DNA from 2 places in the Colwellia sp. SU-HH00943 genome. Region 1 is predicted to be linked to the other one. Evidence: riboswitches for the same ligand, from Rfam matches in the RefSeq annotation. Region 1 holds a riboswitch; the other holds the start of a gene.
What was found. Region 1 has a riboswitch for lysine ahead of dapA (4-hydroxy-tetrahydrodipicolinate synthase). Riboswitches for the same ligand answer to the same signal wherever they lie in the genome.
Positions count from the first base shown of each region.

Region 1 (4,417 bases):
TTCGCCCACTCGCCTTTTACTGGACGAGTTCCCGGAACAACAACAGCACGCTCAGGAATTTCAGCTCCTTTTTCGCGCATCTCTTGATTAACACAATCATAAACAGGTACTGATTTTGATAAAGTAACACCCGGTGCTAATACCGCGCCTTTTTTAACAACAATGCCTTCTACAATAACAACACCAGCACTTAAAAAAGCATCATCTTCAATGATAACTGGACTCGCGCCAATTGGCTCTAATACACCACCAATTTGTACTGCCGCTGATACGTGAACATTCTTACCAACTTGTGCACAAGAGCCAATCAACGCATGGCTATCAACCATAGTACCGCTATCAACATAAGCACCAACATTAATATAGGCTGGTGGCATGATGATCACGCCCTGTGCAACATGAGCGCCAGCGCGTACTGATGAGCCACCAGGTACTAAACGCACACCGTCTTCTGGTGTAAATTGACGAGCTGGTAAATTGTCTTTATCAACAAACCCTTGGTAGTTATCACCAAAACTTACATTAACGCCCGCTTTAAAAGCCGCTAAAATGCCTTGTTTCACTTCAACATTGGCGTGCCAATTGCCGTTTTCATCTTGATTTGCAGCACGTAGAGTGCCGGCTTCTAACTGTGCGATTACATCTTGCCAGTTCATGCGATATTCCTATTTTCAACTGTAGTATTAAAAGAAGTTTGATTAGCTTGTGCTAACCATTGATTAATTTGTTCATCTAAGGCCAATAGCTCTGTGCTGTCTGTTAACTCTAAATGCGTTAATGGCGGGCGAAGGATTGCTGTAGTAATATTTTTTTGCTGCTGCATCAATACTTTAACAGGTATAGGATTAGCAACACTAAACAGCGCCTCAACCGCATTATTCCATAACGGGAACATAGTTTCTGTTTGCTCCGCTAGGCATAAATGTACATAAGTGTTTGTCGCTTCAGGCCATGCATTAGCACACACCGAAACTAAGCCTTTAGCGCCTGCAGGCACTAAATAAGGCAACATGGCATCTTCGCCACTGTATAAGGTGATATCTGGGCAGTATTGGCGATAACTTAAAAACTTATTCAGATCGCCGCTTGCTTCCTTCATTGCCCAACAATTTGGATGGTTTTGTATATTCTGCACCGTAGTTATAGGTATTTCTACACCACTTCTCGACGGTACGTTATATAACATACAAGGAAATTTTGAAGCATCTAATAAAGTATTAAACCATTGTGTTTGTCCAACAACACCTGGTTTTGCGTAAATTGGTGTTGCCAATAAATAAGCATCAATAGCTAAATTGTTACAGCGATTAACCCACTGAGTTTGCTCAGCTAAATTATAACCACCTACAGCAACCATAATAGGTGTATTAAGTGCCAATTCACAAACAAACTCAACAATGTTGATTTGCTCATCTGTGGTTAACGCTAAACCTTCGCCGGTACTGCCTAATAATAAAATGCCATTGCCCGCTTTTGCTTGTGCAATCGCGATACGTTTTAGACTGTCATAATCTACTTGATCATTGTCAAGAAAAGGCGTGACTAACGCTGTCCACAATGGGTAAGCATCAAGCTCGGTTTCAGCGCGACTTTGGTGAGATACATTTATAGGGTGTTGTAGATTCATTGTTCACGAACTCATTATTTAGCGCTATCTATTAGCAACTTAGTTCGGAGAACTTACAGGCGTTTACATGAGGCGAGAATAAACACATTGCTGTATTTACTGGCTTTTATGCAAAGGCCAGAAGCTCTCCACTCAATTATTCACTCAACTTTACTGAGCTTATAATAGTGACAGTCGTTGGGATTCAGCCCACTCTTATTAGTTTTGACTCTATTAAGAAAACGACCGATAAATACCTCATCAAATAAGTATTTATCTCGGCGTTAATCCCCCTCATTACCATTAACAAAGTTTGATCTTTGTGTGAAAAAAATATCAACTGATTGATATGGCCACAATGGTAACTACCTGGTTAACGCTCCTCTTCTGACCCCTTTAAAATTTAATGATTTTCAACAATCACCAAATTGGAATTAGGGACATGGCTATTTAAGCATTTTTCCCGCTTTAGAGTCAATGCTCTTTTCTTAGAAATAAGGCTTTAAAGGATAATAATAGCCATCAATATTTGCATAACGTAGAATAGCAACTTCTAAGCGTTACTAATGTTTCTACTTTTATATGTCTATATCAAAATCAGCGTTAACTAATATCAGCCAAGTTTTATTGCGTAATAGCGAGTTATTAACAGCCAAAACCCCATTATTTGTTAATTTAGTCAATGATAGCTTTATTGATAGTTATATGGCAGAAAACCCTGAAGCGCGTATTAGCTGCTACAACACAAATTATATTGATTACGTCGCTATTAAAAGTAGCTATAAATCCACTATAGAAACTAGTTTTACTTGTGAATATCAAACAAAGATAAAGCATGATTTAGTGATCATAAATTTCCCCAAAAGTAAGGATGAACTCGCTTTTACCTTGGCTATGCTCGCCCCTTATTTAACTACTGATGCAAAAATACTACTGGTAGGTGAGAAAAAAAGCGGCATTCAATCAACGCCAAAACTGACCAAACACTTTTTAAGTAACTGTCAGAAAATAGATGCTGCCCGCCATTGCTTGTTATTTGCAGGCACAGTAAACCAAGCTTGTTTAAGTCAGCCATTTACACTAGAAGATTGGTTTAAGCATTATCAACTAACAATCGATAATATTGAACTCACTATAGCTTCATTACCCGGTGTTTTCAGTCAGAAGAAACTTGATACTGGTACAGCAATATTGTTAAAGCATTTGCCTGAACATATGCAAGGTAAGGTTTTAGATTTTGGCTGTGGTGCCGGCGTAATTAGTTGCTTTATTGGTAAGAAATTCCCCGAGACAGAATTATCATTACTCGATGTTAGTGCGTTAGCTATTGCATCATCAAAGCAAACGCTTTCACTTAACCAGTTATCCGGCCACGTTTTTGCTTCAAATAGTTTATCAATGCTAACGGGAGAGTTTCAGCATATTGTTTCTAACCCTCCGTTTCACCAAGGCACAAAAACAAGCTACCAAGCCACTGAAGATTTTCTTCGTGGTATCAATACTCATATGAACAATAATGCGGATATTACCGTGGTTGCCAATAGCTTTTTACAGTATCTTCCAATTATGACACAACATATAGGATCGACTAAAACACTTACCAACCAGCAAGGGTTTAATATTTACTACACTAAACCTTAGTAAGCATTAATTTCGCTATTAACCCTTTGACAAAATGCGTGCTGAAAAGCTAAAAGTAACCACAGCTTAAATGATTACCGTTTAATTACCTAACAAACTTGAAATATTAAAAATTATCAACGATTCTAAGACTATGAATTCAAAAATTAACTTTACTTCAATTCGGCAACTTTTATTTTCGCGTATTCTCGTTGTCATTTCATTAATACTGTTAATTAGTTTTATCAGTATTATTTACGTTGCTAATGAGCGTGAGAAGTCACAATTAAAAGAGAATACTTTGTCTTGGGCAAAAGCGTTAGCTCAGCTAAGCACCTCTTATTTAGTCAACAATGATGCCGATGGTTATAAAGGTTTACAACAAGATTTCAAAAATGCCATTACCAGCCCTTATATCAATTATGTTCATATCTACACCCATGTTGATGATACCAGTACTGACAATATAAAGTTTTATGCAAACTTCAATAAAAACAGTAACTATCCTTCTATTCCCGATAAAACAAATGAAATTAGCAGACTCATTGAAACGAATAAATTGGCAGAGCTTATTTTTCATAAAGGTCACTTAGACCTTTTTATTGCAATAGAACAAGAGCAGCAAGTTTATGGCTACTTGTATATTCAAACCAGTTTAAAAGATATTGATAATTACATCGATGAAATAACCTACCTGGCACTATTTGCACTGTTAATTGCCCTTATTTTGTCGATAATTATCGCCTTTAATATTCAAGGGAGAATAAAACAACCAATCAACTCAATACTTGAATCTATTAAGCAAATTTCACAAAATAAAGACTTCACACAAAGGCTAGATAAACAACCCATTATTGAACTTGATATTGTAGCTCAAAACATCAACTTATTACTCAATAGAGTTCAAAAACACATTAATATACAAAATGATAAGTACCAGCAAGCTTTACTAGAGAACAATAAGTTAGCCGAAAAAGTTACTGTCAGAACCGATGCATTAAAAGAGTCAAACCAAGAGTTAGTTTCAACGTTAGAAAAATTGCACCAATTTCAAGGGCAGTTAGTTGAAAATGAAAAAATGGCCTCTTTAGGAGATATGGTTGCCGGTATCGCACACGAAGTTAACACCCCTATAGGTTTAGGTGTTACTGCCTCTTCATTAATGACAGATAACCTTAATGATATTAAAGA
Region 1 is NZ_BAAJLW010000004.1:74,048-78,464, forward strand. Features, by position in the region: gene AC27GZ_RS12015 (2,3,4,5-tetrahydropyridine-2,6-dicarboxylate N-succinyltransferase) at 1-656, opposite strand, end outside; gene dapA (4-hydroxy-tetrahydrodipicolinate synthase) at 653-1,627, opposite strand; lysine riboswitch at 1,741-2,001, opposite strand; gene AC27GZ_RS12025 (methyltransferase) at 2,189-3,247, shown strand; gene AC27GZ_RS12030 (ATP-binding protein) at 3,381-4,417, shown strand, end outside.

Region 2 (4,417 bases), on a different contig from region 1:
ATTGAAAAAGCCATTGAAGCACAAGCTGACGCTATTATTGTTCACCATGGTTATTTTTGGAAAAATGAGTCTTACGTTATTCGAGGCATGAAACATAAGCGTATCAAGGCGTTACTTGACAATAACATTAATTTATTTGCTTATCATTTGCCGTTAGATATACACCCTCAACTAGGTAATAATGCCCAGCTTGCTAACTTACTTAGTATTAATGTCACTGGCCCGCTAGAGTTAGCAAACCCACTTAGTGTAGCTATTCAAGGAGAATTACCGCAGGCAGTGACAGCTAGTGAATTAACTCAGCGTATTGATAAACAACTTAATCGTGCTTGTTTACACATTGCGCCAGCTTCAAATAAAAAAATTAAGACAATTGCTTGGTGTACTGGTGGTGGTCAGGATTATATCGAACTTGCGGCAGAGCAAGGGATTGATGCCTTTATTTCTGGTGAAGTTTCAGAAAAAACCACCCATATTGCTCATGAAATGGATATTCACTTTTTTGCCGCAGGACATCATGCAACAGAGCGCTATGGCGTTAAAGCATTAGGTGAGTTTATTGCGCATGAACAAGGGCTTGATGTTCAATTTATAGATATTGATAATCCGGTATAGCAGTCAAGCTAAGTAATCAAGCAAAGTAACCAAGCAAAGTAAGTAAATAAGCAACTAACCAATCCCAAAATACATACAAGGTGATTATTCCAATTATAAACTTACTAGTGTTTTAAGCCATTGAACAAACCGGCCAAGACTTTCATACCAAGCAATGGTTGTTTGTTGTAGCTTACTACTGCTGGGCACATAGTATCGCCACGTTTTTTCATTATCTTGGTTTTTTACCCAATAACCAGTAGGTGCAGGAATCGGGTTAATGCCATGCTGTTGAAAATATTTCATGGCTCTTGGCATATGATCTGCGTTAGTGACCAAAACGACATGTGAGCCTTGTACTCGAGGGCTGATTAATGCCGCTTCCTCTTCAGTATCTTTAGGGAAGTTCTCAGTGATAATTTTCTGCTCGGGTATACCTAAAAGTACCAGTGATTGCTTCATTTTTTCTGCATTGGAGCTAGTATCAGTATTGTGATGGCCAGAAGTGATTATTCTTGCTTCTGGGTGCTTGTTATAGACTCTTATTGCTTCAACTAATCTCTGTAGAGAGTTGTTACTTAATTGACTGGTTACCGGGAGAGCAGCATTAGCGGTGTGCCAGCCTCCTAAAACAATAATATAATCAACAGGCTTGTCGGAGAGTGTAAATGCCTCATAGTTATCTTCAATGCTAAGCATAAACTTATCTGAGACTATCGGCATGGAAGAAACAAATAATAATAAAAAAGCACTAAGTAGGCATTTGAAGCTTGAGCTAGGGCGATTCTTAAAAAATAAAAGAGCCAAAATTAATAAAATTAGCACAATATTCATCGGCATAATAAACACTGAAATAATTTTTTTAAGGAGAAATAAATCCATTCAATTGAATAACACTAGTTGCTAGTTATTTATCACTATAACAAAAATTGCCTGTTGATAAATATAAATAAAAACTGCTTAGACGTCTAAAAGTCTATTGCATTTATTTATCGTTTAGGGTTTAATAGAGTAGTTGCTCAAATATGAATTTAATTACATCATTTGATTAACACCAGAAGAGGAGCAATAACTAGGTAGATAACGTTGTACCCTAAAGGTATTAGGAACCACATTCCGATAACGTTATTGAGGGAGTTTATTGCCGAGAGTATTAATATTGTGGCTATTATTACTCGGTCACTAAGGCTGAATCCTTAGGACTGTCACCTGATTTAATTGCCTATAAAGGCTAAGGTGGAGAGCTTCTGGCTGAAAAAGTTAGCTTTGCGCGTATTTTCATTAGTAAATTCGTTAGCCTACCCAACTGTTCAGTCATGCTCTTCCTGTATTAATTTAGCAAATGATTTTTTTGTCATAAAATTCATAGTGCTTAGGAAGAATAACCATGTTTAACAAAGAATTATCTCAATCTGATACTCATATCACTGTCGCAAAATTCGGTGGTACAAGTGTTGCCGATTATCAAGCTATGTTGCGCTGTGCGCAAATCATAAAAAATGATAAAACGAATCGCCTCGTTGTTGTTTCTGCCAGCGCCGGTGTGACAAATTTTTTAGTACGTTTAAGCCAAGAAAACATATCCGTAACTGAGCAAGCTGAAATAATTGATAATATTCGCGCAATTCAACTTAATATTACTCAGTATTTATCTGAGCAAGTTGAACAAGAATTAAATAGTGAAATTGAAACCTTAATTGACGGGCTTGCTAGTATTGCTTTAGCACAATCACAGCAATATAGCGTAAAACAAGCTGATGCTATTCTTGCTTACGGTGAGCAATTAAGCTCTCGTATTTTTGCCAAAGTACTCCAATCTGTTGGTGTTGATGGTGCCTATTTTAATGTTCAGCAAGTGATGAAAACCAATAGTTTATATGGTAAAGCTGTAGTTGATATTGAGCAATTATCACATAACTGTGCATCTATACTACTGCCAAAATTATCTCAGCAAGTGCTAGTAACACAAGGGTTTATCGGTCAAGATGGCTTAGGTGAAACTACCACATTAGGTCGTGGCGGCTCTGATTATAGTGCCGCTTTACTTGCTGAAGCCGTAGCAGCGAGTAACCTTGCAATTTGGACTGATGTGGTGGGAATTTTTACCACTGATCCTCGCATCACTGAACAAGCTCGTGCAATTAAAGAAATAAGCTTTGGTGAAGCGGCTGAAATGGCAACCTTTGGTGCTAAAATATTGCATCCAGCGACACTTATTCCTGCTATGCGTCAAAATATTCCTGTTTTTGTCGGTTCGAGTAAAGAGCCGGAGAAAGGTGGTACGCAAATTAAACAGACTGTGGAGTCAAATCCAACTTATCGCTCTATAGCACTTCGTAGAGAGCAAACGTTAGTGACTGTAAAAAGCCCCGCTATGTTACATGCCAGTGGCTTCTTAGCGAAAGTTTTTTCGATCTTAGCAAAGCATGAGTTAAGTATAGATTTGATCACCACAAGTGAAATCAGTGTTGCGTTAACGTTTGATAATCCAAGCGGCTCAACACAGGCCTTATTAACAACAACCGTTGTACAAGAATTAGAGCAATTGTGTGAAGTAAGTGTTGAGCATGGTTTATCACTTGTTGCTGTGATTGGTAACGGCTTAGATTCTGCTAAAGGTATTGGACAAAGTATTTTTCAAACCATTAATGACACTAATATTCGTTTAATTTGTCATGGTGCTAGTGCTAATAATTTATGCTTTTTAGTGGCTGAGCAAGATGCAAATAATGTTGTAGAAAAGCTTCATTCTGAGTTGTTTGCTTAAGTCATACTTTATCGATTAGACATGGTGGTAAGCAGGCTATCTAATTGATTATTTAATGCTTGCAGTTCATCAATCGACATTCCTGTCACAGAAAACATTTGTGCAGGAATGTCTTTAGCTTTAGCTTTTAACTGACAACCTGCTTCAGTTAATTTTATTTCAACGCTGCGCTCATCTTCATCATTACGTTCTCGATTCAGTAGCCCAAGTTTTTCTAATCGCTTTAGTAAGGGCGATAAAGTCCCTGAATCTAAATCTAATTTGTTCCCTATACCTTTCACTGAAATCCTTGATTGGGTATTGTTCGTTTCCCAAAGCACTAACATGACAAGATATTGTGAATAAGTAAGCCCTAAGTGTTTTAATACGGGACTGTATTGCCTATTCATTAACTTTGTTAAACTGTAAAAGCGAAAACAAAGTTGGTTTTCTAGCGCTAAACTGTCATTTGTATTCATTATTTATAATAACTTTTCTATATCTGCTTCAATAGTTTCCGGCTTAGTAATTGGTGCATAACGTTTTAAAACCTTGCCTTCTTGATTCACTAAAAACTTAGTGAAGTTCCACTTAATGCCTTTAGAGCCAAGTATGCCAGGCGCCTGGTTTTTAAGAAGAGTAAATAGCGGGTGCGCATCATCACCATTGACATCAATTTTACTAAAGAGCGGAAAACTTATATTAAAGCGAAGATCACAAAATTGTTTTATTTCTTCATCACTGCCTTTTTCTTGTTGTTTAAATTGATTACAAGGAAATGCGAGTATTTCAAAACCACTGTCGTGATGCTTTTGATATAAGGATTGTAGGCCTTTATATTGTGGTGTAAAACCGCAGTCGCTGGCAGTATTAACAATAAGTAATACTTTATTTTTAAAACGCGATAATTCAACTTGTTCACCTTGCGTATTGTTTGCACAAAGATCATAAATACTTGTTGTCATGAAAATGCCTACCTATTGATTATTTAAATTTTGTCAAATTAAATTGTGCACAATTTAATTTGACAGGCACTTTATATTGTTTTTATTTTAATTGCAAAAAAAGGTACACTTT
Region 2 is NZ_BAAJLW010000003.1:149,462-153,878, forward strand. Features, by position in the region: gene AC27GZ_RS09195 (Nif3-like dinuclear metal center hexameric protein) at 1-615, shown strand, start outside; gene AC27GZ_RS09200 (ElyC/SanA/YdcF family protein) at 709-1,293, opposite strand; lysine riboswitch at 1,645-1,849, shown strand; gene lysC (lysine-sensitive aspartokinase 3) at 1,982-3,361, shown strand; gene AC27GZ_RS09210 (MarR family winged helix-turn-helix transcriptional regulator) at 3,370-3,819, opposite strand; gene AC27GZ_RS09215 (glutathione peroxidase) at 3,823-4,305, opposite strand.
Region 2: another riboswitch for lysine. It lies ahead of lysC (lysine-sensitive aspartokinase 3); the one in region 1 lies ahead of dapA (4-hydroxy-tetrahydrodipicolinate synthase).